Regions from separate parts of the Streptomyces sp. NPDC127108 genome, predicted to be linked through region 1. Evidence: riboswitches for the same ligand, from Rfam matches in the RefSeq annotation. Region 1 holds a riboswitch; each other region holds the start of a gene.
What was found. A riboswitch is a leader RNA that binds a small molecule or an ion and turns the genes downstream of it on or off. The one in region 1 is predicted to bind cobalamin.
Positions count from the first base shown of each region.

Region 1 (6,987 bases):
GCAGCAGACACGGAGCTTCCTGGCGAAGGCGGGCTGTGTGTCGGTGTGTCTCGCCGTGGTCGTCGTGGCGCTCGTGCCGGCCGGGATCGTCGCCCAGGGCGTCGTCGCGCACCACGACATCAACCCCTGGCACTTCGTCGTCGCCCTGACGGGCGGCTGCGGGCTGCTGACTGCCGCGGTGGGCTGGCTCGTACGGAGTCTGCGCCGCGGCCGCCGTCCGGAATCGGCCGCTACGACCGGCGCCGGCCCTCCGGCTGACGGAGCGTCCGCAGGCGGTCCCGCTCCGCGTGCCGGCGCGGGATGAGCGGCGTGAGTCCCCACACGGCCCCGGCCCCCGCCGCCACGACCGCGGCCGTGGCCAGCCAGACCACGAGCCGGAGCTGGAGCCCCTCCACAAGAAGGGAGGCGAGAGCGCCCGTGACGACCGCGACGACACCGCTGAGCGCGCAGTACAGCACGAAGACGAGGCGCCGGGCGGGCCCTGCGGTATGCCTGCTCAGCGGCAGCTGCCTGCTCTCAACCCCCATGGTCTCCAGCCTTTCGTGCGCACGCTGGGACAGCTCACTTCCCCCCGACTCTCCCCGAGGCCACCCCCCTGACAAACGCGCGCCACGCCGTCGGCGTCACGTTCATGTGCCCTTCATCGCGGTGATTCGAGTCACGGACCCACACCTCGTCGTTCGGGTGGGCGACTTCCACACATTCGCCGCCCGCCTGAGAGCTGTAACTGCTCGTGAACCACTGCACTGCCGGTAAGTACTCGTCGGCCACACCGCCCCCTTGCCCGCTGCCGTCACGAGAGTCGGACGGTGCCGGGGCCCGGCGGCAGTCGACCGCGCCCTGCCGGGTTCGCGTTCCGCGTCGCTCTCCTGCTGTCATGTTCAAGCTTACGGAGAGTGGTTGCGCCCGCCTAGCCGTAAACCGGCCCTGGGCGCAGGTCCATGTGGACCTCCGCACACACTCCCGTCGCAGGTCAACAGCGAGTTGACGGGCGTCGCGGGCCATGGTGGACTGCCGGAGCCATTTACGGCGGCAGGAGAGGAAGCCGGTGCGAATCCGGCGCGGTCCCGCCACTGTCACCGGGTGATCCGACGATCCCCGGGAGCCAGGAACTCTCGCCGCCGGTCTCGTCGAACCAGGGCGCGGAAACCCTGAGTGAGGACATATCGCCATGCGCGGCCGCCCGTTGCCGTCCCCTGCTCCGCCCGGGGCCCCGTCGCGGCCGAGAGCCCTCCGCCGCGTGTCGGCGGGCTGACCCCCATGTGTGCCGATCGCGACTTCGCGTACGGCGCCGCCGCCGGACTCCTCGGTGACCTGCTGCTCGGCGATCCTCGCCGGGGGCATCCGGTCGCCGCGTTCGGGCGTGCGGCGGGGGCCGTCGAGCGGGTGCTGTGGCGTGACCACCGCGGGTGGGGCGCGCTGCACACCCTGGTGTGCGCCGGAGGCGCCGTCGGCGCCGGTGTGCTCGCCTCCTTCGCCGTACGCCGCTCGCGTGCCGCTTCCGTCGGGCTGACCGCCGCCGCGACCTGGGCCGTCGTCGGCGGGACCTCGCTGGGGCGGGAGGCCCGCGCCATCGGGGGCGCGCTCGCCGCGGGGGACGTGGACGTCGCCCGGGAGCGGTTGCCTCATCTGTGCGGGCGTGATCCCGAGGCGCTGGACGCCGACGGGATCGCCCGTGCCGTCGTGGAGTCCGTCGCCGAGAACACGTCCGACGCCGTCGTGGGGGCGTTGGTGTGGGGGGCCGTGGGGGGTGTGCCGGGGCTGCTCGGGTTCCGGGCCGTCAACACGCTCGACGCGATGGTCGGGCACAGGTCCCCGCGCCATCTCCGGTACGGGTGGGCTTCCGCGCGGCTCGACGATGTCGCCGGGTGGCCCGGGGCTCGGCTCACCGCCGCGCTCGCCGTCGTCGCCGGAGGGTCCCCCCGGGGGGCGGTGCGGGCCTGGCGTGCCGATGCGTCGAAGCATCCCAGCCCCAACGCGGGGGTCGTCGAGGCCTCGTTCGCGGGGGCGTTGGGGGTGCGGCTCGGGGGCACGCTGGCCTACGCGGGGCGCGTTGAGCATCGACCTGTCCTCAACGGTGGGGGGCGGGCAGTTGCCGTGGGGGACATCGAGCGGGCCGTGAAGTTGTCCCGGCGGGTGGGGTGGCTTGCCCTGGGTGTTGCGGTGGCTGTCGACCTTGCACGGGGTGCACGTACGACACAGCGCAAAGGGCAAAAGCAATGGCAGGCACAGCGGCTCGGGGGTGGGGCATGAGCGGTGGGCTGTTGGTTGCCGGGACCACTTCTGACGCTGGGAAGAGTGTCGTCACCGCTGGGATCTGTCGGTGGTTGGCGCGCAAGGGCGTGTCCGTCGCGCCGTTCAAGGCGCAGAACATGTCGCTGAACTCGTTCGTCACGCGTGAAGGAGCCGAGATCGGGCGGGCGCAGGCCATGCAGGCGCAGGCCGCGCGGGTGGAGCCCAGTGCGCTGATGAATCCCGTGCTGCTCAAGCCGGGGAGCGACCGGTCGAGTCAGGTCGTGCTCATGGGCAAGCCGGTGGGCGAGATGAGTGCCCGGGGCTATCACGGGGGTCGCCAAGAGGCGCTGCTCGACACCGTCGTGGGATGCCTGGAGCAGCTTCGGGGCACGTATGACGCCGTGATCTGCGAAGGGGCGGGGAGTCCCGCCGAGATCAACCTCCGGCGCACCGACATCGTGAACATGGGGATCGCCCGTGCTGCCCGCTTCCCCGTCGTGGTGGTCGGGGACATCGACCGCGGGGGTGTGTTCGCCTCGTTCTTCGGGACCGTCGCCCTGCTCGCTCCCGAGGACCAGGCGCTCGTCGCGGGCTTCCTCGTCAACAAGTTCCGCGGGGACGTGTCGCTGCTCGAACCCGGGCTCGACATGCTGCGCGACCTCACCGGGCGGAACACCTTCGGCGTGCTGCCGTTCCGGCACGGGCTCGGCATCGACGAGGAGGACGGGCTGCGCGTCTCGCTGCGCGGAGCGGTGCGGGAGTCCTTCGTGGCGGCGCCCGTCGGCGAGGACGTGCTGCGCGTCGCCGTGTGCGCGGTGCCGCTGATGTCCAACTTCACCGACGTGGACGCGCTCGCCGCCGAACCCGGCGTCGTGGTGCGGTTCGTGGACCGGGCCGAGGAACTCGTCGACGCGGACCTCGTCGTCGTACCGGGCACGCGCGGCACCGTGCGCGCCCTTCAGTGGCTGCGCGAGCGAGGGCTCGCGGAGGCGCTCGCGCGGCGGGCCGCCGAGGGGCGGCCCGTCCTCGGGATCTGCGGCGGCTTCCAGGCGCTCGGGGAGCGGATCGAGGACGACGTCGAGTCGCGGGCCGGGACCGTGGACGGGCTCGGACTGCTGCCCGTGCGCGTCACGTTCCGGCGTGAGAAGACCCTGGCACGGCCCGTCGGAGAGGCCCTCGGCGAGCACGTCGAGGGGTACGAGATCCATCACGGCGTCGCCAAAGTGCTGGGCGGGGAACCCTTCCTGGACGGGTGCAGGGTGGGGGCCGTGTGGGGCACCCACTGGCACGGATCGCTGGAGAGCGACGCGTTCCGGCGCCGCTTCCTCGGCGAGGTCGCGCGCGCCGCGGGCCGCCGGTTCGTGCCCGCGCCCGACACCTGCTTCGCCGCCCTGCGCGAGGAACAGCTCGACCTCCTCGGCGACCTCGTCGAACAACACGCGGACACCGACGCACTGCTGCGCCTGATCGAGACCGGCGCTCCGCCCGGCCTCCCCTTCGTCGCACCGGGGGCACCCTCATGACCGTCCTGCTGCTGTCCACCGCCGACACGGACCTGCTCGCGGCCCGCGCCTCCGCCGCGCCCTACCGCATCGCCAACCCGACCCGCGTCGACGTGCGCGAGGAACTGCCCGCGCTCCTGGACGGCGCGGACATCGCCGTCGTACGCCTCCTCGGTGGCAAGCGCGCCTGGGAGGACGGGCTCGCCGCGCTGAAGGCGGCCGGGATCCCGACCGTGCTGCTCGGCGGCGAGTCCGTGCCGGACGCCGAGCTGATGGCCGACTCGTCGGTGCCCGCCGGTGTCGTCGCGGAGGCGCTGCGCTATCTCGTCGAGGGCGGCCCCGCCAACTTCGTGGAGCTGGAGCGGTTCCTGTCGGACACGGTGCTCCTGACCGGCCGCGGTTTCGCCGAGCCGCGGAAGATGCCCGAGTACGGGGTGCACGGGGAGCGCGCGCACGTCGAGGGGCGCCCGACCGTGGGCGTGCTCTTCTACCGCGCGCACCAGCTGTCGGGGAACACCGCGTTCGTCGACACCCTCTGCGACGCCGTCGAGGCCAAGGGCGCCAACGCCCTCGCCGTGTACTGCGGTTCGCTGCGCGGCGCCGACCCCGGCCTGTACGAGATCCTCGGGCGCGCCGACGTCCTCATCGCCACCGTCCTCGCCGCCGGCGGCACCCACGCGTCCGGCGCCAGCGCGGGCGGCGACCAGGAGGCCTGGGACATCGGCGCCCTCGCCGACCTCGACATCCCGGTCCTGCAGGGCCTGTGCCTCACCTCGTCGCGCGCCGCCTGGCAGGACTCCGACGCCGCCCTCTCCCCCATGGACGCCGCCATGCAGGTGGCGATCCCCGAGTTCGACGGCCGCGTCATCACCGTGCCGTTCAGCTTCAAGGAGCAGGGCCCCGACGACGTCCCGGTCTACGTCGCCGACCCCGAGCGGGCCGCCCGCGTCGCCGGAATCGCCGTACGCCACGGGCAGTTGAGGCACAAGCCGAACGCGGACAAGAAGCTCGGCCTGGTCTTCACCGCCTACCCGACCAAGCACAGCCGCGTCGGCAACGCCGTCGGCCTCGACACCCCCGCGTCGGCCGTGCGCGTCCTCGACGCCCTGCGGGACGCGGGCTACGCCGTCGAAGGCCACCCCGACAACGGCGACGAGCTGATCCACACCCTCATCAACGCCGGTGGCCACGACGTCGAATGGCTCACCGAGGAGCAGCTGGCCGCCGCGCCCGCGCGCGTGCCGCTCGCCGACTACCAGGCGTGGTTCGACACCCTCGACCCCGAGCTGCGCGACGGCATGCTCCGAACTTGGGGCGAGCCGCCGGGCAGCCTGTATGTCGACGGCGGCGACATCGTGCTCGCCTCGCTCCGGTTCGGGAACGTCGTCGTGATGATCCAGCCGCCGCGCGGCTTCGGCGAGAACCCCATCGCCATCTACCACGACCCGGACATGCCGCCGTCCCACCACTACATGGCCGCGTACCGCTGGCTCGACACCGCGACGTCGGAAGGCGGGTTCGGCGCCGACGCCATCGTGCACATGGGCAAGCACGGCACCATGGAGTGGCTGCCCGGCAAGGGCCTCGGGCTGAGCGGCGGCTGCGCGCCGGACGCCGTGCTGGGCGATTTGCCGCTCGTCTACCCCTTCATCGTCAACGACCCCGGCGAGGGCACCCAGGCCAAGCGGCGCGGGCACGCCACGGTCGTGGACCACCTGGTGCCGCCGATGGCGCGCGCGGACACGTACGGGGACCTGGCGAAGCTGGAGCAGCTCCTCGACGAGTACGCCCTGGTGAGCGATCTCGACCCGGCCAAGGCCCCGGCCGTGCGGGCGCAGATCTGGACGCTGGTGAAGGCCGCCGAACTGCACCACGACCTGCGCGTCGACGACCAGCCGGACGACGACGCGTTCGACGAGTTCGTGATGCACATCGACGGCTACCTGTGCGAGATCAAGGACGTGCAGATCCGCGACGGCCTGCACGTCCTCGGCGGCGGCCCGGTCGGCGAGGCCCGCGTCAACCTCGTCCTCGCGGTCCTGCGGGCCTCCCAGGTGTGGGGCGGCGTCGCCAACGCGCTTCCGGGCCTGCGGGCCTGCCTCGCCGAGCACTTCGGCCTGGACGAGAAGCAGCTGCTCGGCGAGCCGGGCGCGGCGGTCAAGGTCGCCGAGGGCCTGACCGCCCTGGTCGAGGGGCCCGCGCGGACCGCCGCCGACGCCATCGACCTGCTTGAGCGGCTGTGCCGTCGACTCGCCGAGGGCATGGAGGAGCGCGGCTGGGACCTCGCCGCCGTGCGCGGGCTCGTCCGTGACGTCGTCGGCGTCGAACTGCCGCCCGCCGTCGCCGTCCTGGGCTTCGCCTGCGAGGAGGTCGTGCCCCGGCTCGCCCGCACCACCGACGAGATCGGGCACATCCTGCGCGCCCTGAACGGCGGGTACGTCCCCGCCGGGCCCTCGGGCTCCCCCACGCGCGGCCTCGTCAACGTGCTGCCGACCGGCCGCAACTTCTACTCCGTCGACCCCAAGGCCATTCCGTCCAGGCTGAGTTGGGAGGTCGGGCAGTCCCTCGCGGACTCGCTGATCGCCCGCTATCTGGCGGACACCGGCGCGTACCCGAAGTCCGTGGGCCTGACCGTGTGGGGCACCTCCGCCATGCGCACACAGGGCGACGACATCGCGGAGATCCTGGCGCTGCTCGGCTGTCGACCCGTGTGGGACGACGCGTCGCGCCGCGTCACGGGCTTCGAGATCGTGCCCGTCGCCGAGCTGGGGCGGCCCCGCATCGACGTCACCGTCCGCATCTCCGGCTTCTTCCGCGACGCCTTCCCGCACGTCGTCGGCCTGATCGACGACGCCGTCCGCGCGGTCGCCGAGCTGGACGAGGACGCCGCAGACAACTACGTGCGCGCCCACGTCGACGAGGACACCGCCGAGCACGGCGACCGGCGGCGCGCCACCGCCCGCGTCTTCGGCTCCAAGCCCGGCGCGTACGGGGCGGGGCTGCTGCCGCTCATCGACGCGCGGAACTGGCGCTCGGACGCCGATCTGGCGGAGGTGTACGCGGTATGGGGCGGCTACGCGTACGGGCGGGGGCTCGACGGGCGGGCCGCACGGGGGGACATGGAGACGGCGTTCCGGCGGATCGCGGTCGCCGCGAAGAACGTGGATACGCGCGAGCACGATCTCGTCGACGCCGACGACTACTTCCAGTACCACGGCGGGATGGTCGCCATGGTGCGGCATCTGACCGG
Region 1 covers NZ_JBHXTE010000057.1:528-7,514, reverse strand. Annotated here, with positions in the region: gene ACFVHO_RS35170 (hypothetical protein) at 1-304, shown strand, start outside; gene ACFVHO_RS35165 (DUF397 domain-containing protein) at 562-879, opposite strand; cobalamin riboswitch at 999-1,138, shown strand; gene ACFVHO_RS35160 (cobalamin biosynthesis protein) at 1,261-2,253, shown strand; gene ACFVHO_RS35155 (cobyric acid synthase) at 2,250-3,758, shown strand; gene cobN (cobaltochelatase subunit CobN) at 3,755-6,987, shown strand, end outside.

Region 2 (7,466 bases), on a different contig from region 1:
GCGCCCCCGCCGAGCACGTGGCCCCGCTGCTCGCCGCCCGGGACGCGGGCCGCACCCCGAGGCTCCCCGGCCTCGCCCCCGCCCTGCCCGACCGGTCCATCACCCCCGGCGAGCTCGTCCCCCTCGCGGGGCGCGCGCTGCGGGCGATCTGGACCCCGGGGCACACCCCCGGCCACGTCTGTCTGCACCTGGAGGAGGCCCATCCGGCCGGACTGCACGGACACGGCCGCCTCTTCTCCGGCGACCACCTGCTGCCCGGCATCACCCCGCACATCGGCCTCTACGAGGACCCCGACGACTCCACGGTCACCGATCCTCTCGGCGACTACCTGGACTCCCTGGAGCGGGTCGAGCGGCTCGGCGTCGCCGAGGTGCTGCCCGCCCACCAGCACGCCTTCGCCGAAGCCCGGCCGCGCGTACAGGAGTTGATCCGGCACCACGAGGACCGCCTCAGCCACCTGCGCACCCTGCTCACCGAGCCCCGCACCCCCTGGCAGCTCGCCGAGCACATGGAGTGGAACCGGCCCTGGGCCGACATCCCCTACGGCTCACGGAACATCGCGGTGTCGGAGGCCGAGGCGCATCTGCGGCGCCTGGTGAAGCTGGGGCGTGCGGAGGCCGTGCCGGGGAGCGATCCGGTGACGTACGTGGCGTGCGGGGCGTAGCGGCACGCGGCCGTCACCAGCCCTCGTCCCCCCGCAGCACCGCGTCCGCGCCCCCGTCGATGAACACCACCTGGCCGGTGACGTGGGTGTTCTCCGGCGCGATCAGGTGGTCGACGAGCGGGGCGACCTGTTCGGGGTCGGCGTAGCCGTGCAGGGGCATCGGGACGCCCGCGTCGGCGGCGGCGCGGAGTTCGGGGTCCTCCAGCATGGCGCGGCTGAGCGGGGTGCGGATGATGCCGGGGGCGATGACGTTGAGGGGGATCCCGGCGCCCGCCCAGGCGTCGGTGACCGCGGCCCGGCGCACCCAGCGGACAAGGGCGCGCTTCGCGGAGGCGTACACGAGCCGGCCCTCGCCGCGGTCGACGGCGGCCCGCGCGGCGGACACGGCGGCCTCCTCCTCGTCCGCGAGGACGGCGGCGACGATCGCCGGGTCGGTCTCGTGGACGGCGGCGACCGACGACACGGCGAGCGCACGCGGGTCGCGGCCCGCGGCGAGCAGCGGCCGCAGGCCCGCGAGCGTGGCGATGGCGCCGAAGCCGTTGACCCGCACGGTGACGGGGTCGAACGCGGCGACCCCCGCGCACGCCACGACCGCGTCAAGCCGCCCGCCGCCCAGCTCGGCGGCGCCGTCGGCGAGCAGCGCCCGCCCGTCGGCGGTCGCCAGGTCGACCTGGATGTCGACGCCGTCGGTGTCCTTGATGTCGGCGCCGAGGACCCGGTGGCCCCGTCCTGTGAGGCGGCGCGCGACGGCCCGGCCGATGCCGGACGCGGCGCCGGTCACAAGGCAGACACGGGCACCGTCACGCCCGCAGGGACCAGAGGTTCGCGCTGTCGCAGTGCCCGCCATGCGTGCTCCCCCTCAACTCCCTCAACCCGAGGCCCAGGCCAACGTAACGCCGCCCCGGCTGCCCCTGCCAGACCGCGCCCGGGGGCACGCCCCTGGCCGGGGCGCGCGCCGGAGCGGGGACGGCGGGCGGCCGTGCCGGGCCCCGGGCGGCGGGCTACGGGCCGGTAGAGTGGGCGGGTCGTCTCATGCGCGTACGAGGGGAAGCCGGTGGAAGTCCGGCGCTGACCCGCAGCCGTGATGCCACGAGGATTCCGTCGTGGCAAGCCGGAATGCCTCGCCCGCCGCATGACCGGCTCGCGTCATCGGATCGTGCCGATGGCCGGCACCGTCGAGGTATACGGAGCCGGAGCCGCCCGGTGCCCCTCCGTGCCGTGCCGCCCGGCCCCCCGCAGGGAGAGGCACCCGCCGCATCATGAACGTTCGCCGCAGCGCAGCTGCCCTGGCCGTGGCCGTCGTCGCCCTCGGCACCGCCGCCGCCCCGGCCGCCTTCGCCGACGACGCCTCGCCGTCCCCCAAGGGGCCGCTGCCGTCCGGCCTGTACGGCAAGAAGGACCCGCAGTTCGACGGCGTGTTCCGGCAGTCGTACGCCCTGCTCGCGCAGAAGACGGTGGGCGTCACCCCGGCCGCGAAGGCCGTGGACTGGCTCACCGGCCAGCAGTGCGCGAGCGGCGGCTACGCGGCGTACCGCGCGGACACGAGCGAGCCCTGCACCTCCAAGACGCAGGTCGACTCGAACTCCACCGCCGCCGCGATCCAGGCGCTGCACGCCGTCGGCAACGAGTCGAACACGGTGAAGAAGAGCCTGGACTGGCTGAAGTCCGTGCAGAACCAGGACGGCGGCTGGGGCTACAACCCGGGCCTGCCCAGCGACGCCAACTCCACCGGCATCGTCGTCGGCGCCTTCGCCGCCGTCGGTGAGAAGCCCGCCTCCGTGAAGTCCCAGAAGGGCAAGTCGCCGCTCGACGCGCTGACGAAGCTCGCCATGGACTGCGGCAAGGACGGCGGCGCGTTCGGCCTCGCCGACGCCAAGTCCGGCAAGCTCGCCCCGAACGCCGACGCGACCGCGGCCGGTGTGCTCGGCGCCCTCGGCCAGGGCCTGGTGCCCGCGAAGGGCAAGGAGGCCGACTCCGCGCCGAAGTGCGCGAAGCCCGGCACGGCCGAGCAGGCCGCCGACAACGGCACCGGCTACCTCCTGAACACCCTCGCCAAGACCGGCCACCTCACCTCCGCCATGCCCGGCGCGAAGGACCAGCCGGACGTCGGCAACACCGCCGACGCGGTGGTCGCGCTCGCCGCGGCGGGCCAGCGGGAGCAGGCCGAGAAGTCCGGCGAGTGGCTGTCGGAGAACTCCGCCGCCTGGGCCAAGGACAGCGGCCCCGCCGCCTACGCCCAGCTGGTCTTCGCCGCCCTCGCCGCGGACATGGACGTGCGCGACTTCGGCGGCGCCGACCTCGTCAAGCAGCTCAACGCGCAGGGCCCGACGCCGAAGGCGGTCAGCGAGGTCACCGTGGGCGCCAAGGAGAAGGACGAGAAGGACGACGACGGCTCGGGCGTCAGCGTCTGGTGGATCGTCGGCGTCGGCCTGGTCGCGGGCGCGGGCATCGGCTTCCTGCTCAGCGGCCGCAAGAAGAAGAACCAGCTGTGAGCCGGCGCCACCCGGGGCGCGGCCGCCTCACGGTGGCCGCCCTGCTCACCGCGCTGCTCGTCCTGCCCGCCGCGCTCCTCGCCGGGGGCCCCGCCCACGCCGCCGACTACCGCTACTGGTCTTTCTGGCAGCGCGGCGAGGGCAGCAGCGACGGCGCGTGGGTGTACGCGACACAGGGGCCCTCCATCGCCCGGCCCGACGACGGCGACGTCGAGGGCTTCCGGTTCGCCGTGTCCGCCAACTCCGGCAGCGCCGAGAAGCCGCGCGGCGCCGCCGACTTCGACACGATCTGCGCGGACACGCCCGCGAAGGACGGCCAGAAGCGCCTCGCCCTCGTCATCGACTTCGGCACGCCGGACGACGCCCCGGGCGGCGAGCGGCCGCCGAAGAGGCGTACGGCGTGCGCGCGGGTCGACTCCGACGGGACCACCGCCGACGCGCTCGCCGCCGTCGCCGAGCCGCTGCGCTACAACAGCTCCGCGCTGCTGTGCGCCATCGCCGACTACCCGAAGCAGGGCTGCGGCGAACAGGTCTCCGGCAAGGAGTCCGGGGGCAAGGGCGACAAGGGCGAGTCGGCCCAGGGCGACGGGGGCGGCGGGGACGACGGCGGTCCCTCCGTCGGCCTGCTCGCCGGGGTCGCGGCGATCGCCGCGCTCGGTGCCGCCGCCGTCTGGCAGGCCCGCCGCCGCCGTGGCTGACACGGCCCCCGACCGGCCCGTCCCGCGGCGGCGCCTCGCGCCCCGGGCACACCGCTCCAACGCGCTGCACCCGGGCGCCTGGTGGCTGTGGGCGCTCGGCCTCGCCACGGCCGCTTCGCGTACCACCAATCCGCTCCTGATCGGGCTGCTCATCGGTGTCGCCGGGTACGTCGTCGCGGCCCGGCGCACGTCCGCGCCGTGGGCCCGCTCCTACGGCGCGTTCGTGAAGATCGCCCTCGTCGTCATCGGCATCCGGCTGGTCTTCGCGATCGTCCTCGGCTCGCCGATCCCCGGCACGCACCTCATCGTGACGCTGCCCGAGGTGCCGCTGCCGGACTGGGCGCAGGGCGTGCGCATCGGCGGCCGGGTCACCGCGGAGGGCATCGTCTTCGCGCTGTACGACGGGGTGCGCCTGGCGGGCCTGCTGATCTGCGTGGGCGCCGCCAACGCCCTCGCCAGCCCGGCCCGCCTCCTCAAGTCCCTTCCGGGGGCCCTCTACGAGGTCGGGGTGGCCGTCGTCGTCGCGATGACGTTCGCGCCGAACCTGATCGGCGACGTCCAGCGCCTGCGTGCCGCGCGCCGCCTGCGGGGCCGCCCGGACAAGGGCGTACGGGGACTGCTCCAGGTCGGCCTGCCCGTCCTGGAGGGCGCCCTCGAGCGCTCCGTCGCCCTCGCCGCGGCGATGGACGCGCGGGGCTTCGGCCGCACCGCCGCCGTGCCCGCGCGGGTGCGCAGGATCACGGCGGTCCTGACGCTCGGCGGCCTCATGGGGGTCTGCGCGGGTACGTACGGGCTGCTCACCGCGGACGGCACGACGTACGGCCTGCCGGTACTCGCCGTCGGGCTCGCTGCCGCGCTCGGCGGGCTCTGGCTCGGCGGGCGGCGCTCGGTGCGCACGCGCTACCGGCCGGACCGGTGGGGGGTGCGGGCCTGGCTGGTCGCCGGTTCCGGTGCCGCGGTCGCCGCCCTGATGATCGCCGCGAACTCGTCCGCCGCGGCCGCCGCCCTGCACCCCGGGGTGGTCCCGCTGGTCGCCCCCACCCTGCCGCTGCTGCCCGCGGCGGCCGTCCTGATCGGCCTGCTCCCGGCGTTCGTGGCCCCGGTGCCACCGCCCGCCGAGGCACCCGTGCCCGCCCGCGCCGCCACCCGCGCCCCCCGTACCGCCGCCGAGGAGAAGACCTCATGACCATGGTCCCCATGATCCGGTTCGAGGACGTCTCGGTACGGTACGAGGGCGCCGCCGGGCCCACCGTCCAGGGCGTCGACCTGACCGTCCCCGAGGGCGAGCTGGTGCTGCTCGTCGGCCCCTCCGGTGTCGGCAAGTCAACCCTGCTCGGCACGGTCAGCGGCCTCGTCCCGCACTTCACCGGCGGCACCCTGCGCGGCCGCGTGACCGTCGCCGGGCGCGACACCCGCACCCACAAGCCCCGCGAACTGGCCGACGTGGTCGGCACGGTGGGCCAGGACCCGCTCGCCCACTTCGTCACCGACACCGTCGAGGACGAGCTGGCGTACGGCATGGAGTCCCTCGGCCTCGCCCCCGACGTGATGCGCCGCCGCGTCGAGGAGACCCTGGACCTGCTCGGCCTCGCCGACCTGCGCGACCGCCCCATCACCACCCTCTCCGGCGGCCAGCAGCAGCGCGTCGCGATCGGCTCCGTCCTCACCCCGCACCCCCGCGTCCTCGTCCTCGACGAACCGACGTCGGCCCTCGACCCCGCCGCCGCGGAGGAGGTGCTCGCCGTCCTCCAACGCCTCGTCCACGACCTCGGCACCACCGTCCTGATGGCCGAGCACCGCCTGGAACGCGTCGTCCAGTACGCCGACCAGGTCCTCCTCCTCGCCGCCCCCGGCGAGCCCCCGCTCCTCGGCGACCCCGCCGAGGTGATGGCCGTCTCCCCCGTGTTCCCGCCGGTGGTGGCCCTGGGGCGGCTAGCCGGGGTGTCCCCGTTGCCGCTGACGGTGCGGGACGCGCGGAGGCGGACCGGGGGGTTGCGGGAGCGGTTGCTGACGCCGCGTGCCGCGGCGCCGCATGGGGTTGGACCGGGTGGTGCGAAGCCCGGGGCCGTGACGCCGGGGAGCGCCGCACCGGCCGGTGCGACCACCCCTGCCACCCCTGCCGCCCCCGCCGCGCGGGTCGGCGGGCTCGCCGTGCTGCGGGGCCGGGTCGAGGCCCTGCGCCGGATCGACCTCGCCGTCTCCCCCGGTGAGACCGTCGCCCTGATGGGCCGCAACGGCGCGGGCAAGTCCACCCTCCTGTCCACGCTGGTCGGCCTGCTGGCGCCGACCTCGGGGACCGTGCGGGTCGGGGGCGCAGCTCCGCACCGCATGCCGCCGCGCGAACTGATCCGGCACGTCGGCCTCGTACCGCAGGAGCCGCGCGATCTGCTGTACGCGGACACGGTCGCCGCCGAGTGCGCCGCCGCCGACCGCGACGCGGACGCGGCGCCCGGCACCTGCCGGGCCCTGGTGGCCGAGCTGGTCCCCGGCATCGCGGACGACACGCACCCCCGCGACCTGTCCGAGGGCCAGCGCCTGGCCCTCGCCCTCGCGATCGTCCTCACCGCGCGCCCGCCCCTGCTCCTCCTCGACGAGCCGACCCGCGGCCTGGACTACGCGGCCAAGGCCCGCCTGGTCACGATTCTGCGCGACCTCGCGGCCCGGGACCACGCCATCGTCCTGGCCACCCACGACGTGGAACTGGCCGCCGAGCTGGCCCACCGGGTGGTGATCCTCGCCGACGGCGAGGTGGTGGCCGACGGCCCCACGGCGGACGTCGTGGTGTCGTCCCCGTCGTTCGCACCGCAGGTCACGAAGGTCCTGGCGCCGCAGCCGTGGCTGACGGTGACGCAGGTGCGGGAGGCCCTGGAGGCTCTGGAGGCGGCCGATGAGTAGCGGGCAGGTGCGCCCCGTTCGGCTGGGGTGGCGGTCCATCGCCGCGCTGGCCCTGGTGAGCGCTGTCGGGGTCGTCGCCTTCGGGTGGCCGCTGCTCGCCGGGGGCGAGTCCTCGCTGAGCGCGCACGCGAAGGACGCGCCGTGGCTGTTCGCGGCGCTCCTTCCCCTTCTGCTCGGCGTGGTCGTGGCGACGATCGCGGACGTCGGCCTGGACGCGAAGGCCATCGCGATGCTGGGCGTGCTGGCCGCGGCCGGGGCGGCCCTGCGGCCGCTGGGCGCGGGCACGGCCGGGATCGAGCCGATGTTCTTCCTGATGGTGCTGAGCGGGCGGGTCCTGGGGCCGGGGTTCGGCTTCGTGCTCGGCGCGGTGTCGATGTTCGCGTCGGCGCTGCTCACCGGGGGCGTGGGCCCGTGGATGCCGTTCCAGATGCTGGCCATGGGGTGGGTGTGCATGGGGGCGGGGCTGCTGCCGGGCCCCGACACTTCCCCAAGCTCTCGGCCGCGCTCGAGCAGGGGAGGCCCCATTCGCGGACGGGGCGAGCTGTACATGCTCGGGGCGTACGGGGCGGTCTCCTCCGTCCTGTACGGCACCGTGATGAACCTCCAGGGCTGGCCCTACATCGGCGGCCTGGCCACCGGCGTCTCCTTCGTCCCCGGCGACCCGGTCGGCGAGAACCTCGCCCGTTTCGTCGCGTACTGCCTGGCCACCTCCCTCG
Region 2 covers NZ_JBHXTE010000064.1:41,991-49,456, forward strand. Annotated here, with positions in the region: gene ACFVHO_RS36985 (MBL fold metallo-hydrolase) at 1-665, shown strand, start outside; gene ACFVHO_RS36990 (SDR family oxidoreductase) at 679-1,446, opposite strand; cobalamin riboswitch at 1,671-1,809, shown strand; gene ACFVHO_RS36995 (prenyltransferase/squalene oxidase repeat-containing protein) at 1,925-3,157, shown strand; gene ACFVHO_RS37000 (SCO2322 family protein) at 3,154-3,855, shown strand; gene ACFVHO_RS37005 (energy-coupling factor transporter transmembrane component T) at 3,848-5,041, shown strand; gene ACFVHO_RS37010 (ABC transporter ATP-binding protein) at 5,053-6,750, shown strand; gene ACFVHO_RS37015 (ECF transporter S component) at 6,743-7,466, shown strand, end outside.
Region 2: it holds a riboswitch for cobalamin, as region 1 does, so the genes downstream of both, ACFVHO_RS36995 (prenyltransferase/squalene oxidase repeat-containing protein) here and ACFVHO_RS35160 (cobalamin biosynthesis protein) in region 1, are expected to answer to the same signal.

Region 3 (7,466 bases), on a different contig from region 1:
GTTGGCGATCCCGCAGCTGTTCGAGGACATGTTCCCGGACTGGTTCACGGGCGTCGCCTTCGCGGCCATCGGCATCGGCGCGCTCGTCCCGGCCGCCATCATGTCCATCGCGGCCGCGAATCTCTTCACCCGCAACATCTACAAGGACTTCATCAGGCCCGACGCGACACCCGCCCAGGAGACGAAGGTCTCCAAGCTGGTCTCGCTCCTGGTGAAGGTGGGCGCGCTCGCCTTCGTCCTCACCATGGACAAGACCGTCGCCATCAACTTCCAGCTGCTCGGTGGCATCTGGATCCTGCAGACCATGCCCGCGCTCGTCGGCGGCCTGTTCACGCGCTGGTTCCACCGGTGGGCGCTGCTCGCCGGATGGGCGGTCGGCATGGTCTACGGGACGGTCGCCGCGTACGGGGTCGCCTCGCCGACGCAGAAGCACTTCGGCGGCTCGTCCAAGGAGATCCCGGGCATCGGTGAGATCGGCTACATCGGCCTGACGGCCTTCGTCCTGAACGTCGTCGTGACCGTCGTCCTCACCTTCGTCCTGAAGGCCGTGGGCGCCCCCGACGGCGTCGACGAGACGTCCCCGGAGGACTACACCGCGGACGCCGGCGACAAGGGCGTGGCGGTGGAACTGCCGAAGGTGGGCGCCGGGCACTGACGTCCCGGGCTCCCGCCCACCCTGGAGGCCGCCGCGTTCCGTTCGGGACGCGGCGGCCTTCGCCGTGCCGCCTCCGGCCCCGAACCGGCGTACGAAAGAATGGGCCCATGCCGCGCCCTCGCCTCCTGCTCCCCGCCGCCCTGCTGCTGCTCGCGCCCCTGGCCCTCACCGGCTGCGGCTCCGAGCACCCGGGCTCCGCCGCCGGATCGACGCCCTCCCGCGCCGAGCTGGAGGACCGCGCCCGCGCCGCCCAGACCCGGACGGCGCACGTGTACGTGACCGAGGCCGACGGGTTCACACTGGCGGAGCAGTCCGTGGGCGTCCTCGGGGACGACGGCTTCCAGGCGGTGTACGTGGCGAAGGAGGGGGGCGCACAGATCAAGGTCGGCGTGGAGCGGGGCACCGTCGACGACAAGTCCTGCCGAGGCCTCTACCCGCCCGCGAAGCGCTGCGAGAAGGACGGCAAGGGCTGGTACCGCACGCCGGGCCCCGGCTCGTCCGGCAGCACCGACGCGTCCGGCTCCTGGCACGAGTACGCCCGCTCCGAGCACGGCCTGCGCATCCAGCTCTCCGCCGACCCCGGCCTCGTGGACCGCGACACCCTGCGCGCCGCCGCCGAGAAGGCCCATCGCGCGGACGCGGCCGAGCTGGACGCCGTACTGCCGAAGAAGACCTCCCCCGCCGCGCCGGTGGAGCGCGGCGACATCCCACGCGACGGCGACGGCGCACCCCAGGACCCGCCGGGCGCGGGCGGCTGAACGGCGCCGCAGTGACGGCCGAGCGGGGCCTGGGCGGCCTCTGAGCGGGGCCTCGGCCACCTCCGAGCGGGCCCCGGGCGGCAACCGGACGCGCCCTTGGAATGCCACGCCCCGCCCCCGAGTTGAGGTTCAGGGCGCCCCGTCCCGCGACAACGCCGCTACCCTCCGACACAACATCTAGGGGTGGCACCGAAAGCCAGCACAAGATGTATGCTCGTCCTCGCTGTCGCCGCAGGGGAATCCGGTGCAAGTCCGGAACTGTCCCGCAACGGTGTACTGGTACGCATTTGTGCGCTCGCGCCCGCAACATGCGCCGGTGAGTCCGACGACCTGCCGACAGCGCACCTGGACCGTCCGGTCCCGGTGCCAGAGACGTCCGGGCCTCGCGGAATGGGTTGGTGGACGCGGAGTCGCCCCTGCGCGGGCGCGTCCGTGCCGTCCCGCCCCCTCGAAGGCCCAGAGCCGAGCGAGGGAGAGCACCACGTGACCATCGCGCCCGCCGAACCCGCGTCAGCGCAGGCCCAGAAGTCGGCGCAGGCCGGCAAGCAGGCCGAGGCCGAGCAGGCCGCGCAGACCACCGACGGACCGGGGACCGCCCTGCTGCGCGTCCTGACCGACCTCACCGCCGACCTCCCCGACGCCGACCCCGGCCGGGTCGCCGCCGCCGCGCTGCGCGGCCGCTCGGCCAAGGCCGACGAGGTGGAGCTGCGGGAGCTGGCGACCGAGGCGGCCGCCGGGCTCATCTCCGAGGACCCCGCGTACTCCCAGCTCGCGGCCCGGCTCCTGACCATCGGTATCCGCGAGGAAGCCGCCTCGCAGGGCGTCACGTCGTTCTCCCAGTCCGTCGCCGTCGGCCACCGCGAGGGCCTGATCGCGGACCGCACCGCCGAGTTCACCACCCTGCACGCGGAAGCCCTCGACGGCCTCGTGGACGCCGCGCTCGCCGACGGCGCCGACCGCCGCTTCGGCTACTTCGGCCTGCGCACCCTGCACAGCCGCTACCTGCTCCGGCACCCGATCACCCGCAAGGTCGTCGAGACCCCGCAGCACTTCATGCTGCGCGTGGCCGCCGGTCTCGCCGAGGACGCCTCCGAGCGCGCCCTGGACGAGGTCGCCGCGCTCTACCGCCTGATGAGCCGTCTGGACTACCTGCCGTCCTCGCCGACGCTCTTCAACTCCGGCACCCGGCACCCGCAGATGTCGTCCTGCTACCTCCTCGACTCGCCGCTCGACGAGCTGGACTCCATCTACGACCGCTACCACCAGGTCGCGCGGCTCTCCAAGCACGCCGGCGGCATCGGGCTCTCGTACTCCCGCATCCGCTCGCGCGGCTCCCTGATCCGCGGCACCAACGGGCACTCCAACGGCATCGTGCCGTTCCTGAAGACGCTCGACGCCTCCGTCGCCGCCGTGAACCAGGGCGGCCGCCGCAAGGGCGCCGCCGCGGTCTACCTGGAGACCTGGCACTCCGACATCGAGGAGTTCCTGGAGCTGCGGGACAACACCGGCGAGGACGCCCGGCGCACCCACAACCTGAACCTGGCGCACTGGATCCCCGACGAGTTCATGCGCCGCGTGGCCGCCGACCAGGCGTGGTCGCTGTTCTCCCCCGCCGACGTGCCCGAGCTCGTCGACCTGTGGGGCGAGGAGTTCGACGCCGCGTACAAGAAGGCGGAGGCGGCCGGTCTCGCGCAGAAGACCATCCCCGCCCGTGAGCTGTACGGCCGCATGATGCGCACCCTCGCGCAGACCGGCAACGGCTGGATGACCTTCAAGGACACCGCCAACCGCACCGCCAACCAGACCGCCGAGCCGGGCCACACCGTCCACTCCTCCAACCTCTGCACGGAGATCCTGGAGGTCACGGACGACGGTGAGACGGCCGTGTGCAACCTGGGTTCGGTGAACCTGGGCGCGTTCGTCGACACGGCGAGCGGCGACATCGACTGGGAGCGGCTCGACGCCACCGTGCGCACGGCCGTCACCTTCCTCGACCGCGTCGTGGACATCAACTTCTACCCGACCGAGCAGGCCGGGCGCTCCAACGCCAAGTGGCGGCCCGTGGGCCTGGGCGCGATGGGCCTCCAGGACGTCTTCTTCCAGCTGAAGCTGCCGTTCGACTCGCCCGAGGCGCGCGCCCTCTCCACCCGGATCGCCGAGCGCATCATGCTCGCTTCGTACGAGGCGTCCGCCGACCTCGCCGAGAGGAACGGCCCGCTCCCCGCCTGGGAGAAGACCCGCACCGCGCGCGGCGTCCTGCACCCCGACCACTACGACGTCGAGCTGACCTGGCCCGACCGGTGGGCGGCGCTGCGGGAACGTATCGGCGAGACGGGCATGCGCAACTCGCTCCTTCTCGCCATCGCGCCGACCGCCACCATCGCGTCCATCGCGGGCGTGTACGAGTGCATCGAGCCGCAGGTCTCCAACCTCTTCAAGCGCGAGACCCTGTCCGGTGAGTTCCTCCAGGTCAACTCCTACCTGGTGCAGGAGCTGAAGCGGCTCGGCGTGTGGGACGCGCAGACCCGGGAGGCGCTGCGCGAGTCCAACGGCTCGGTGCAGGGCTTCACCTGGGTTCCCCAGGACGTCCGCGACCTGTACCGCACGGCCTGGGAGATCCCCCAGCGCGGCCTCATCGACATGGCCGCCGACCGCACGCCGTTCCTGGACCAGGCGCAGTCCCTGAACCTGTTCCTGGAGACGCCCACCATCGGCAAGCTCTCCTCGATGTACGCCTACGCCTGGCAGCGCGGTCTGAAGACCACGTACTACCTGCGCTCGCGCCCGGCGACGCGCATCGCCCGCGCGGCGTCCGGCCAGGCCGCCGCCGCTGCCCCCGTCCCCCAGCAGGTGACCGACCCCGAGGCGATCGCCTGCTCCCTGGAAAACCCCGAGTCCTGCGAGGCCTGCCAGTAATGTCCCAGTCCGCGAACCACACCACCACGACGACTGGTGAGAAGAACCTGCTCGACCCGGGCTTCGAGCTGACGCTCCGCCCCATGCGCTACCCGGACTTCTACGAGCGCTACCGCGACGCGATCAAGAACACCTGGACCGTCGAGGAGGTCGACCTCCACTCGGACGTGGCCGACCTGGCCAAGCTCACGCCCGAGGAGCAGCACCTGATCGGCCGTCTGGTCGCGTTCTTCGCGACCGGCGACTCGATCGTGGCGAACAACCTCGTGCTCACGCTGTACAAGCACATCAACTCCCCCGAGGCGCGGCTCTACCTGAGCCGGCAGCTGTTCGAGGAGGCCGTGCACGTCCAGTTCTATCTGACGCTGCTCGACACCTATCTCCCCGACCCGGACGACCGCGCCGCCGCCTTCGCGGCCGTGGAGAACATCCCGTCCATCCGGGAGAAGGCCGAGTTCTGCTTCAAGTGGATGGACTCGGTGGAGAAGCTGGACCGCCTGGAGTCCCAGGCCGACCGGCGCCGGTTCGTGCTGAACCTGATCTGCTTCGCGGCGTGCATCGAGGGCCTGTTCTTCTACGGTGCCTTCGCGTACGTCTACTGGCTGCGCAGCCGCGGTCTGCTGCACGGCCTCGCGACCGGCACCAACTGGGTGTTCCGCGACGAGACGATGCACATGAGCTTCGCCTTCGAGGTCGTGGACACCGTCCGCAAGGAGGAGCCGGAGCTGTTCGACGACCAGCTGCAGCAGCAGGTCACGGACATGCTGAAGGAGGCGGTCGACGCCGAGCTGCAGTTCGCGCGCGACCTGTGCGGTGACGGCCTGCCCGGCATGAACACCGAGTCGATGCGCGAGTACCTGCAGTGCGTCGCCGACCAGCGCCTCCAGCGCCTCGGCTTCGCGCCGGTCTACGGCTCCGAGAACCCGTTCTCGTTCATGGAGCTGCAGGGCGTTCAGGAACTGACCAACTTCTTCGAGCGGCGCCCGTCGGCGTACCAGGTCGCCGTGGAGGGTTCGGTCTCCTTCGACGACGAGTTCTGAGTCAGGTCCTGAACCGGACCCCGGGTCGGGCTCCGCACCGGGTCCTGGGCCGGGCTCCGGCTTGAGAGCTGTTGCTGCCCTCGCTCGGCCTCGCGCAGCTGGCGGTCGATCCGCCGGTCGTGCGCGTGGCCGATCAGCGAGGGCAGCGCCATGAGCAGGAAGACTCCGAGGACGGCCAGCGTGTTGAGTGCGTCGTGTGCGTTCATGACATCCACTCTCGCGCCGGCCGTCCTCCGTCGGCAGTGGCAGGACTGTCGCACAACCTCGATTTCCTGCCAGCCCTACGGCACACTGGCAGGATGCTGAACAACGTGGCCGCCGTCGTGCTCGACGGTGTGCATCCCTTCGAGCTCGGCGTCGTGTGCGAGGTGTTCGGCCTCGACCGCAGCGACGAGGGGCTGCCGGTGTACGACTTCGCGGTCGCCTCCGCCGAGGGCCCCGTGCTCTCCACCCACGCCGGGTACTCGATCACCACCGCGCACGGCCTGGACCGCCTCGAAGAGGCCGACCTCATCACCATCCCGGCCGGCGACTCCTACGTGACCAGACAGTTCCCGCCCGACCTGCTCGAAGCGCTGCGCCGCGCCGCCGACCGGGGCACCCGGGTGCTGAGCGTCTGCACGGGCGTCTTCGTGCTCGGCGCCGCCGGACTGCTCGACGGGCGGCGGTGCGCCGTGCACTGGCGGCACGCCGAGGAGCTCAAGCGGCGCCATCCGCGCGCGATCGTCGAACCGGACGTGCTGTACGTCGACGCGGACCCGGTCATCACCTCCGCGGGCACCGCCGCGGGCATCGACGCCTGCCTGCACCTCGTCCGCAGGGAGAACGGCATGGAGGTCGCCAACGCCATCGCGCGCCGGATGATCGTCCCGCCGCACCGCGACGGCGGCCAGGCCCAGTACATCGAGCGGCCGCTGCCCCGCACCCGCTGCGACACCGTCGGCGAGGTGCTCGCGTGGATGGAGCGCCACCTCGACCGGGAGCTGACCGTCGACCAGCTCGCCGCCCGCGCCCATATGTCGCCGCGTACGTTCGCGCGTCGCTTCCAGCAGGAGACGGGCACGACGCCCTACCGCTGGTTGCTGCGGCAACGCCTGCTTCACGCCCAGGAGTTGCTGGAGGCGACGGACGAGACGGTGGACGCGATCGCGGGCCGCGCCGGCTTCGGGAACGCGGCCGCGCTGCGCCATCAGTTCGTCCGCGCGCTCGGCACGACACCCAACGCCTACCGCCGTACGTTCCGCGGGCCCGAGGCCGACTCGGCCGCCTGACGACGGGGGCGAGTCGGCCGCGGGCCCCGGGTCAGCGCCGTTCGGCGCGCAGGACCAGCTTCTTCGGGTGCAGTGTGATGCCCACCTTGGTGGCCGTGTCGGTCGCCCCGACCGGGCTGAGCCGCCACTTCGGCAGGACGGTGGCCAGGATCAGGGTCAGCTCCGCCAGGCTGAAGTGATCCCCGGGGCACTTACGGTTGCCGACGCTGAACGGCATCATCGCGAACTCCGGCACGCTCGCGGCGCGTTCCGGATTCCAGCGGTCCGGGTCGAACTCCAGATGCCGCTCGAACGAACGCGGATCGCGCTGCATCGCGTACACGCTGTAGACGATGTCGGCGTCGGCCGGAATCCGATAGCCGCCGAGAGCGGTCTCGGCCACCGAGCGGCGCGTGAAAATCCACGCGGCCGGACGTATACGCATCGCTTCCGTGACGACATTGCGGGTGTGCGGCAGCTCCTTGAGATCGGCGAAGGCCACCGGACGTCCCGACGTCACGGAATTTACTTCTTCAACCAACCGCCTTTCCTGCTCCGGGTGTTCGGTGAGCAGATGGAACGTCCACGCCAGCGTGGACGCGACATTCTCCGCACCCGCGACCACCAGCGAGACCACATGGTCGTGGATCTCCTGATCGGCGAGCGGCTCCCCGGATTCGTCGCGTGCTCCGAGCAATTCGGCCAGTAGGTCCTGTTCCTGGCCGGTGCCGAGGGCGCGGCGTTCGGCGATGATCTCGTCGACGAGCGCGTGCAGATCGGCGAGCGCACGCTCGAAGCGCCGGTTGGCGGGGGTCGGCACGCGGTAGAGCGGGCCGACGGAGAGCAC
Region 3 covers NZ_JBHXTE010000040.1:17,880-25,345, reverse strand. Annotated here, with positions in the region: gene mctP (monocarboxylate uptake permease MctP) at 1-655, shown strand, start outside; gene ACFVHO_RS29470 (hypothetical protein) at 763-1,413, shown strand; cobalamin riboswitch at 1,607-1,766, shown strand; gene ACFVHO_RS29465 (ribonucleoside-diphosphate reductase subunit alpha) at 1,897-4,329, shown strand; gene ACFVHO_RS29460 (ribonucleotide-diphosphate reductase subunit beta) at 4,329-5,369, shown strand; gene ACFVHO_RS29455 (hypothetical protein) at 5,282-5,575, opposite strand; gene ACFVHO_RS29450 (helix-turn-helix domain-containing protein) at 5,669-6,640, shown strand; gene ACFVHO_RS29445 (cytochrome P450) at 6,672-7,466, opposite strand, start outside.
Region 3: it holds a riboswitch for cobalamin, as region 1 does, so the genes downstream of both, ACFVHO_RS29465 (ribonucleoside-diphosphate reductase subunit alpha) here and ACFVHO_RS35160 (cobalamin biosynthesis protein) in region 1, are expected to answer to the same signal.

Region 4 (7,466 bases), on a different contig from region 1:
AGGTCGTGCAGGGCGAGCAGGTTGGCCGTGCCGAGGCCGCGGACCAGGCCGAGGATCTCCAGCTGGTAGCGGATGTCCAGGTGGTTCGTCGGTTCGTCTAGGACGAGGACGGCCGGTTCCTGCACCAACGCCCGTGCGGTCAGGACGCGTTGGCGCTCGCCGCCGGACAGCCGCGCGAAACCGCGCCCGGCCAGGGCCGCGGCGCCGACCCGCTCCAGGGCGTCGCGGACCAGTTCCTCGTCGGCGGCCGTGTCGCCCTCCCAGAAGCGTTTGTGCGGGGAGCGGCCCATGGCGACGATCTGGCGGACGGTGAGTTCGAAGCCCGTCTGGCCGTCCTGCGGGACCGTGGCGATGCGGCGGGCGCGGGCCTTGACGCCGGCGTCCGCCAGGTCGTCGCCGTCGAGCAGGACCCGGCCGCCGGTGGGCGTGAGCGCCCCGTACACACAGCGCAGGAGCGTCGTCTTGCCGCTGCCGTTGGGGCCGACCAGGCCCACCGTCTCACCTGCGGAGACGGAGAGTGAGACGGCGTCGACGAGGCGGCGGCCGGACGGGGTGTCGTAGGTGAGGTTCTCGGTACGGAGCTTCATGCCTCCGCCCCCTCCCGCGTCCGGCCGCGCCGCAGCAGCCACAGGAAGAACGGGCCGCCGGTGAGCGCCGTGAGCACCCCCACGGGGATGTCCTGCGGCGCCGCGACCGTGCGGGCCGCGAGGTCCGCCACCACCAGGAACACCGCCCCCATCAGTGCCGCCACCGGAAGCAGCGCCCGGTGCGCGGCGCCCACCAGCATCCGGGCCGCGTGCGGCACCATCAGGCCGACGAAGCCGATGGCCCCGCTGTGCGCGACGAGGGCGCCGGTCACGAGCGAGGCGAGGACGAACACGGCCGCGCGGAACCGGCCCGTGTCCAGGCCGAGGACGGTGGCGCCCTCCTCCCCGACCAGGAGCAGGTCGAGCGGGCGGGCGAGGGCGATCAGCAGGGCCGTGCCGACCGCCAGGACCGTCAACGGCAAGGCGAGCATGTCCCAGCGGGCGCTGCCGAGGCCGCCCAGGGTCCAGTACAGGACTTCCTTGAGGTGGTCGGCGCGGGCCGAGACGACCAGGATCAGGCTGGTCAGGGCCGCCAGGACGTATGAGACGGCCACGCCCGCGAGGATCAGGCGGCTCGTCGTGAAGCCGCCGCCCGGCTCCCTGGCCAGGGCGTACACCACCAGCAGCGCAAGGAACGCGCCCACGAAGGACGCCGCCGGGATCGTCACCGTCGTCGCCATGCCCGCGCCCAGGCCGAGCACGATCACCGCGACCGCGGCCGCGGAGGCGCCCGAGGAGACGCCGAGCAGGAACGGGTCCGCGAGGGGGTTGCGGACCAGGGCCTGGAGGGTGGTGCCGACCACCGCGAGGCCCGCGCCCACGGCCGCGCCGAGGATGACCCGTGGGAGGCGGACGTCCAGGACGATCGTGCGGTACGGGGAGGGGTCGGCGTTGCCCGTCAGGATCTGGACCACGTCGGCCGTGGGGATTCTGACCGAGCCCCACGCCAGTGCGGCGAGGCTCGCGGCCGCGAGGGCGAGGACGAGGGCGGTGATGACCAGGCTGTAGGGGAGGGTGCGGGTGGGGTGCCCTGCCGGGGGCTCCCCTGTCCCGCCCCTTCCCGAAACCGGGGGCGCTGCCCCCGGGCCCCCGGGGGTGGGGGGTCCCTTCGGGTCGGACGGGCCGCCCCCGATCGGCGCTCCGCGCCTCGTCCTCAAACGCCGGACGGGCTCAAATATGCCGCCCCCAGGCCTCGCCCCCGAGCGCCGGACAGGCCGAAATTTGCCGCCCCCAGGCCTCGCGCCCGAGCGCCAGACGGGCTGAAAGTTGCCGCTCCCAGGCCTCACCGCATCTGCTCCGCCAGCTTCTTCACCGCCCCCGGTGCCCGCACCCCCAGCACCACGTCCGACAGCGGCAGCACCGCGAACCTCTTGTTCTTGATGGCGGGGACGTCCTTGAGGGCCGGGTCGTCCAGGAGGCGCTTCTTCTTCTGGGCGACGGTGGAGGCGCCGTAGTCGTAGATGACGATGACCTCGGGGCGGCGGTCGACGACCGTCTCCCAGGAGGCGTCGCCGAAGGACTTGTCCAGGTCGGACATCACGTTGCGGCCGCCCGCGCGCTCGATGATGTCGTTGCCGATGCCCCGGCCGCCCGCGGTGAACGCCGTCTTGTCGCCGCTGTCGTAGACGAAGACGGAGGGCTTCTTGCCGCCCTTGGCGGACTGCTTCGCGGTGGCGGCCAGTTCGGCCTTCGCGTCGCGCACCCACTTCGCCGCCCGGTCCCCGACCCCGAACGTCGCGCCCGCCTCGCGCACCTCGCGGTACACGTCGTCCATGGTGACGGGCTTCTTGGCGCAGCCCTCGATGTTGAGGCGGGTCTTGATGCCGGACTTGGCGAGGGCGTCGCGGGAGCGGCCGTCGCCCGCCGCGAAGGCGCTCGCGTAACCGCCGTACACGAAGTCGGGGTTGGCGGCGAGCAGCTTCTCGTACGAGGGGTACTCCTTGGCGATGACCGGGCGGGAGTCGTACGCCTTCTCGTACTCGGGGAGCACCTTGTCGTCGAGGTAGGCGGTCCCCGCTATGCGGTCCTCCAGGCCCAGTTCGAGGAGGATCTCCGTCACGTGCTGGTTCATGGTGACCGCACGCTTCGGGGGTGCGTCGTATGTCGTCTTCGTCCCGCAGTTGGTGACGGTGTACGGGAATCCGGCGGCCTTGGCGTCGGAGTTTCCGGAGTCGTCGTCGGACGACGAGGACGACGAGCACGCGGTGAGCGGCAGCAGGATCGCCGCCGCGGCGAGCAGGGCGCGGGTACGCATGGGGTGCGGGCCTCCTCCAGGGGATTTCCGCGTCCCCTGAGTGCATGTGGAGGAGGCGGCAGGTCAGTTCCTGACTCCCGGGCGCGGGCGCGGCCGGTCACAGTGGCGGGACCGCGCCGGATTTCCACCGGCTTCCTGGGTCCTGCCGCCTCTAGGGTCGTAAAGCTCCCGCTCAGTATGCCTGGACGACCCTGACCTCCTCCTCGGTGACCTCGCCCTCGACGATCCGGAACGAGCGGAACTGGAAGGGTCCGGCGTCGTCGGTGTCGGCGGTGGAGACGAGGACGTAGTGGGCGCCCGGCTCGTTGGCGTAGCTGATGTCGGTGCGGGAGGGGTAGGCCTCCGTGGCCGTGTGCGAGTGGTAGATGACCACGGGCTCCTCGTCGCGGTCGTCCAGGTCGCGGTAGAGCCTCAGCAGGTCGGCGGAGTCGAACTCGTAGAACGTGGGCGAGCGGGCCGCGTTCAGCATCGGGACGAAGCGCTCGGGACGGTCGGTGCCCGCAGGCCCCGCGACGACGCCGCACGCCTCGTCGGGGTGGTCCTTGCGCGCGTGCGCGACGATCTGGTCGTGGAGGGCCTGGGTGATGGTCAGCATGTCGGCCAGGATAAGCAGCGGGGCGGCCCCGTACCGAAGTGTGGTACGGGGCCGCCCGCATGCTGGACGTGAGGCGTCCGGGGTCAGTCCTTGGCGACCCCGGACGGGTCAGTCCTTGGTGACCGGTGCGGCGTCCTCGGCGGCCGGGCCGCCGTGCACGCGCTTCTTGAAGGCCGCGGCCTCCGGGTCGCGGCTCTTCAGGACCAGGTAGGACACGCACAGGATCGCGGCCCAGATCGGCGCGCAGTACAGCGAGATCCGCGCGTCCTTGTCGATGCCCATCATCACGATGACCATGCCGATGAAGGCGAGGGCGAACCAGCTGGTGTACGGGGCGCCGGGGGCGCGGAAGGTGGACTGCGGCACGATGCCGCGGTCGGCCTTGCGGCGGTAGTTGATCTGCGAGACCAGGATCATGATCCAGGCCCACATGCCGGAGATGGTGGCGAAGGAGACGACGTAGTTGAACGCCTCGCCCGGCCACTGGTAGTTGATCCACACGCCGACGAGCATCAGCGCGGCGGAGAAGGTGGTGCCGACCAGCGGCAGGCCGTTCTTGGTGAGCTTGGTGAAGAACTTCGGGCCCTGGCCGTTGAGCGCGAGGTCGCGCAGCATACGGCCGGTGGAGTACATGCCCGAGTTGCAGGAGGAGAGCGCGGCGGTGAGGACCACGAAGTTCACGATCGCGGCGCCGACGCCGAGGCCCATCTTCTCGAAGGCGGCGACGAACGGGGAGACGCCCGGCTGGAACGACGTCCACGGCACGACCGAGAGGATCATGATCAGGGCGCCGACGTAGAAGACGGCGATGCGCCACGGCACGGTGTTGATCGCCTTGGGCAGGGTCTTCTTCGGGTCCTTGGACTCGCCCGCGGTGACGCCGACCAGCTCGACGGCGAGGAAGGCGAACATCACGATCTGCAGCGTCATCAGCGTGTTGCCGATGCCGTTGGGGAAGAAGCCGCCGTTGTCCCACAGGTGCGAGACGGACGCGGTGTCACCGGCGTCGGAGAAGCCGATGGTGAGGATGCCGGCACAGATCAGGATCATGCCGATGATCGCGGTGACCTTGACCATCGAGAACCAGAACTCCAGCTCGCCGAAGAGCTTCACGGAGATCAGGTTGGCGCCGTACAGGATGACCGTGAAGATCAGCGCGTACGCCCATTGTGGAATGGAGTCATGTGTCCAGTACTGCATGTACTGGGCGGCCGCGGTGACTTCGGTGATGCCGGTGACGACCCAGAAGAGCCAGTACGTCCAGCCGGTCACGAACCCGAAGAACGGGCCGACGAACTCACGGGCGTACTCCGAGAACGAGCCCGACACGGGCCGGTACATCAGGAGCTCGCCGAGCGCGCGCATGATGAAGAAGATCACGAGGCCCGCGATGGCGTACGCGAGGATGAGGCTGGGACCGGCCTTGTGAATGGCCTTGCCCGCGCCGAGGAACAGGCCGGTGCCGATGGCACCGCCGATCGCGATCATCTGGATCTGCCGGGCGCCTAGCCCGCGCTGATAACCCTCGCTGTCGCCGGACGCGCCCTCCGTGGCCGCCGCGGAACCATTGCCGCCGTGCCCGTCGTGGTGTTCTTCGACCTGCACTGAGGTCATGGTGACGCCTTTCTCCATGCTGATCCGCGCCGCGAACTGCGGTTTCGCCGCGGACCAGGTCCTGATCCCCCCGGATGGTGATGGAGTGCCGCCGACGGTCTGCCGGCCTCTAGCGCCCCCGGTGACATGGGTGGCGTCACCGAGCGGTCGTGAAGATTTATCACGACCGTCACAGTGATCGAATGAGCCATATGTGGCATACGGCACAGGAAGAAGCGGACAAAGAAACCTCGACGCCCCAAAGAGGGCGCCGAGGTGACAGGATCGTTATCCGGATTTGAGCGTCCGTTGAGCGAACGTCTGTGATCTTCAAACCGACGTCACGCGAACGTCGGAAAACCGTCACGACATCGGCGGCGGGCCGTCACGGCACCGGCGTCACGGCATCAAGGTCTCGACGAGCGTCTCCTGGAGCCCGCCCAGCCACAGATAGGCCATCACCATCGGCTTGCGCGGGTCGGAGTCCGGCAGCCGGTAGAGGATGTCGGTGTCCTCCTCGTCGGTCACGTCGAGCCGGGCGCCGATCGCGAGCCGCAGGTCGTTGAGCGCGCCGAGCCAGCTGCGCGACTCCTCCGCGGACAGCTTCAGGACGGCACCGCCCTCGCCCGCGACGGTGAGCGCGTCCAGGGAGCGGATCACGGCGAGCGCGTCGTCCCGCTTGCGGGCCCGCAGGTCGTTCTCGGTGAAGCGGCGGAACTCGGCGGAGTACGCCCGCAGTTCGTCGGCCTTCTCCAGGGATCCCGGCTCGCTGCCGGGACCGCCGTACGCGTCCGGGAGCAGCCGCTTGAGCACCGGGTCGGTGGGCGGCTCGCTCGGGCCCTCGGCGAACAGCTCCGCGAACGGGTCGCCGTCGTCGCCCGCGGGCTCGTCCCCCGGGCCGATCAGCTCGAGGAGCTGCACGGCCAGCGAGCGGATGATCGAGATCTCGACCTCGTCGAGCGCGACGGCCGCGCCGCCGCCCGGGATCGGTTCGAAGTGTCCTGGCATCAGTCGCGTCGCTACTTCCGGTCCTGCTGGAGCGTTGCCCACAGCCCGTATCCGTGCATCGCCTGCACGTCGCGTTCCATCTCCTCGCGGGAACCGCTGGAGACGACGGCCCGGCCCTTGTGGTGCACGTCCATCATCAGCTTGGTGGCCTTGTCCTTCGAGTACCCGAAGTACGTCTGGAAGACATAGGTCACATAGCTCATCAGATTGACCGGGTCGTTGTGCACGAGCGTGATCCACGGAACGTCCGGCTCGGGGACCGCGAAGGTCTCCTCTTCCGCGTCCGGGCGTGTGATCTCTACGGGAGCAGCGCTACTCACTTGCCCCATGCTGCCACCCGGGAGGGCCGGGCGCACAAACGGACCCCCGAAATCGTCAGAGTGACGAGATGCGGGGTAGCATCCTTGTCATGAACTCTGGGGAGCATGACCTGGGGCTGCCGGTGGATGTCCCCTCCACCGCGCTCTTCACGGATCACTACGAGTTGACGATGCTGCAGGGCGCGCTGAAGTCGGGCACCGCCGACCGGCGCTCGGTCTTCGAGGTGTTCACCCGCAGACTGCCCGAGGGCCGCCGCTACGGCGTCGTGGCCGGAACCGGGCGGGTCCTGGACGCCGTCGAGAACTTCCGCTTCGACGCCGGTGTCCTCGCCTTCCTGCGCGAGCGCGGCGTCGTGGACTCACCGACGCTCGACTGGCTGGCCTCGTACCGCTTCAGCGGGGACATCTGGGGCTATCCGGAGGGCGAGACGTACTTCCCCGGCTCGCCGATCCTGCGGGTCGAGGGCTCCTTCGCGGAGTGCGTGCTCCTGGAGACGGTGATCCTCTCCATCCTCAACCACGACTCGGCCATCGCCGCCGCCGCGTCCCGCATGGCCTCCGCCGCGGGCGACCGGCCGCTGATCGAGATGGGCGCCCGCCGCACCCACGAGCTGGCCGCCGTCGCCGCCGCCCGGGCCGCCTACGTCGGCGGCTTCACCACCACCTCCGACCTCGCGGCCGGATTCCGCTACGGCATCCCGACCGTCGGCACCTCCGCGCACTCCTTCACCCTCGTCCACGACAACGAGCGGGACGCCTTCCGCGCCCAGGTCGACGCCCTCGGCCGGGGCACCACGCTGCTCGTCGACACCTACGACGTCGGCGAGGCCGTCCGGATGGCCGTCGAGATCGCCGGGCCCGATCTTGGCGCCGTCCGCATCGACTCCGGCGATCTGCTGCTCGTCGCCCACCGGGTGCGCAAGGAACTCGACGAGCTGGGTGCCCCGAACACCAAGATCGTGGTCACCTCCGACCTCGACGAGTACGCCATCGCCTCGCTCGCCGCGGCGCCCGTGGACGCGTACGGCGTCGGCACCCAGCTGGTCACCGGCTCCGGGCACCCCACCTGCTCCATGGTCTACAAGCTCGTCGCCCGCGCCCGCGGCGCC
Region 4 covers NZ_JBHXTE010000013.1:158,016-165,481, reverse strand. Annotated here, with positions in the region: gene ACFVHO_RS13690 (ABC transporter ATP-binding protein) at 1-587, opposite strand, end outside; gene ACFVHO_RS13685 (FecCD family ABC transporter permease) at 584-1,582, opposite strand; gene ACFVHO_RS13680 (ABC transporter substrate-binding protein) at 1,870-2,841, opposite strand; cobalamin riboswitch at 2,885-3,028, opposite strand; gene ACFVHO_RS13675 (Mov34/MPN/PAD-1 family protein) at 3,014-3,436, opposite strand; gene ACFVHO_RS13670 (amino acid permease) at 3,545-5,050, opposite strand; gene ACFVHO_RS13665 (DUF2017 domain-containing protein) at 5,429-6,037, opposite strand; gene clpS (ATP-dependent Clp protease adapter ClpS) at 6,049-6,366, opposite strand; gene ACFVHO_RS13655 (nicotinate phosphoribosyltransferase) at 6,447-7,466, shown strand, end outside.
Region 4: it holds a riboswitch for cobalamin, as region 1 does, so the genes downstream of both, ACFVHO_RS13680 (ABC transporter substrate-binding protein) here and ACFVHO_RS35160 (cobalamin biosynthesis protein) in region 1, are expected to answer to the same signal.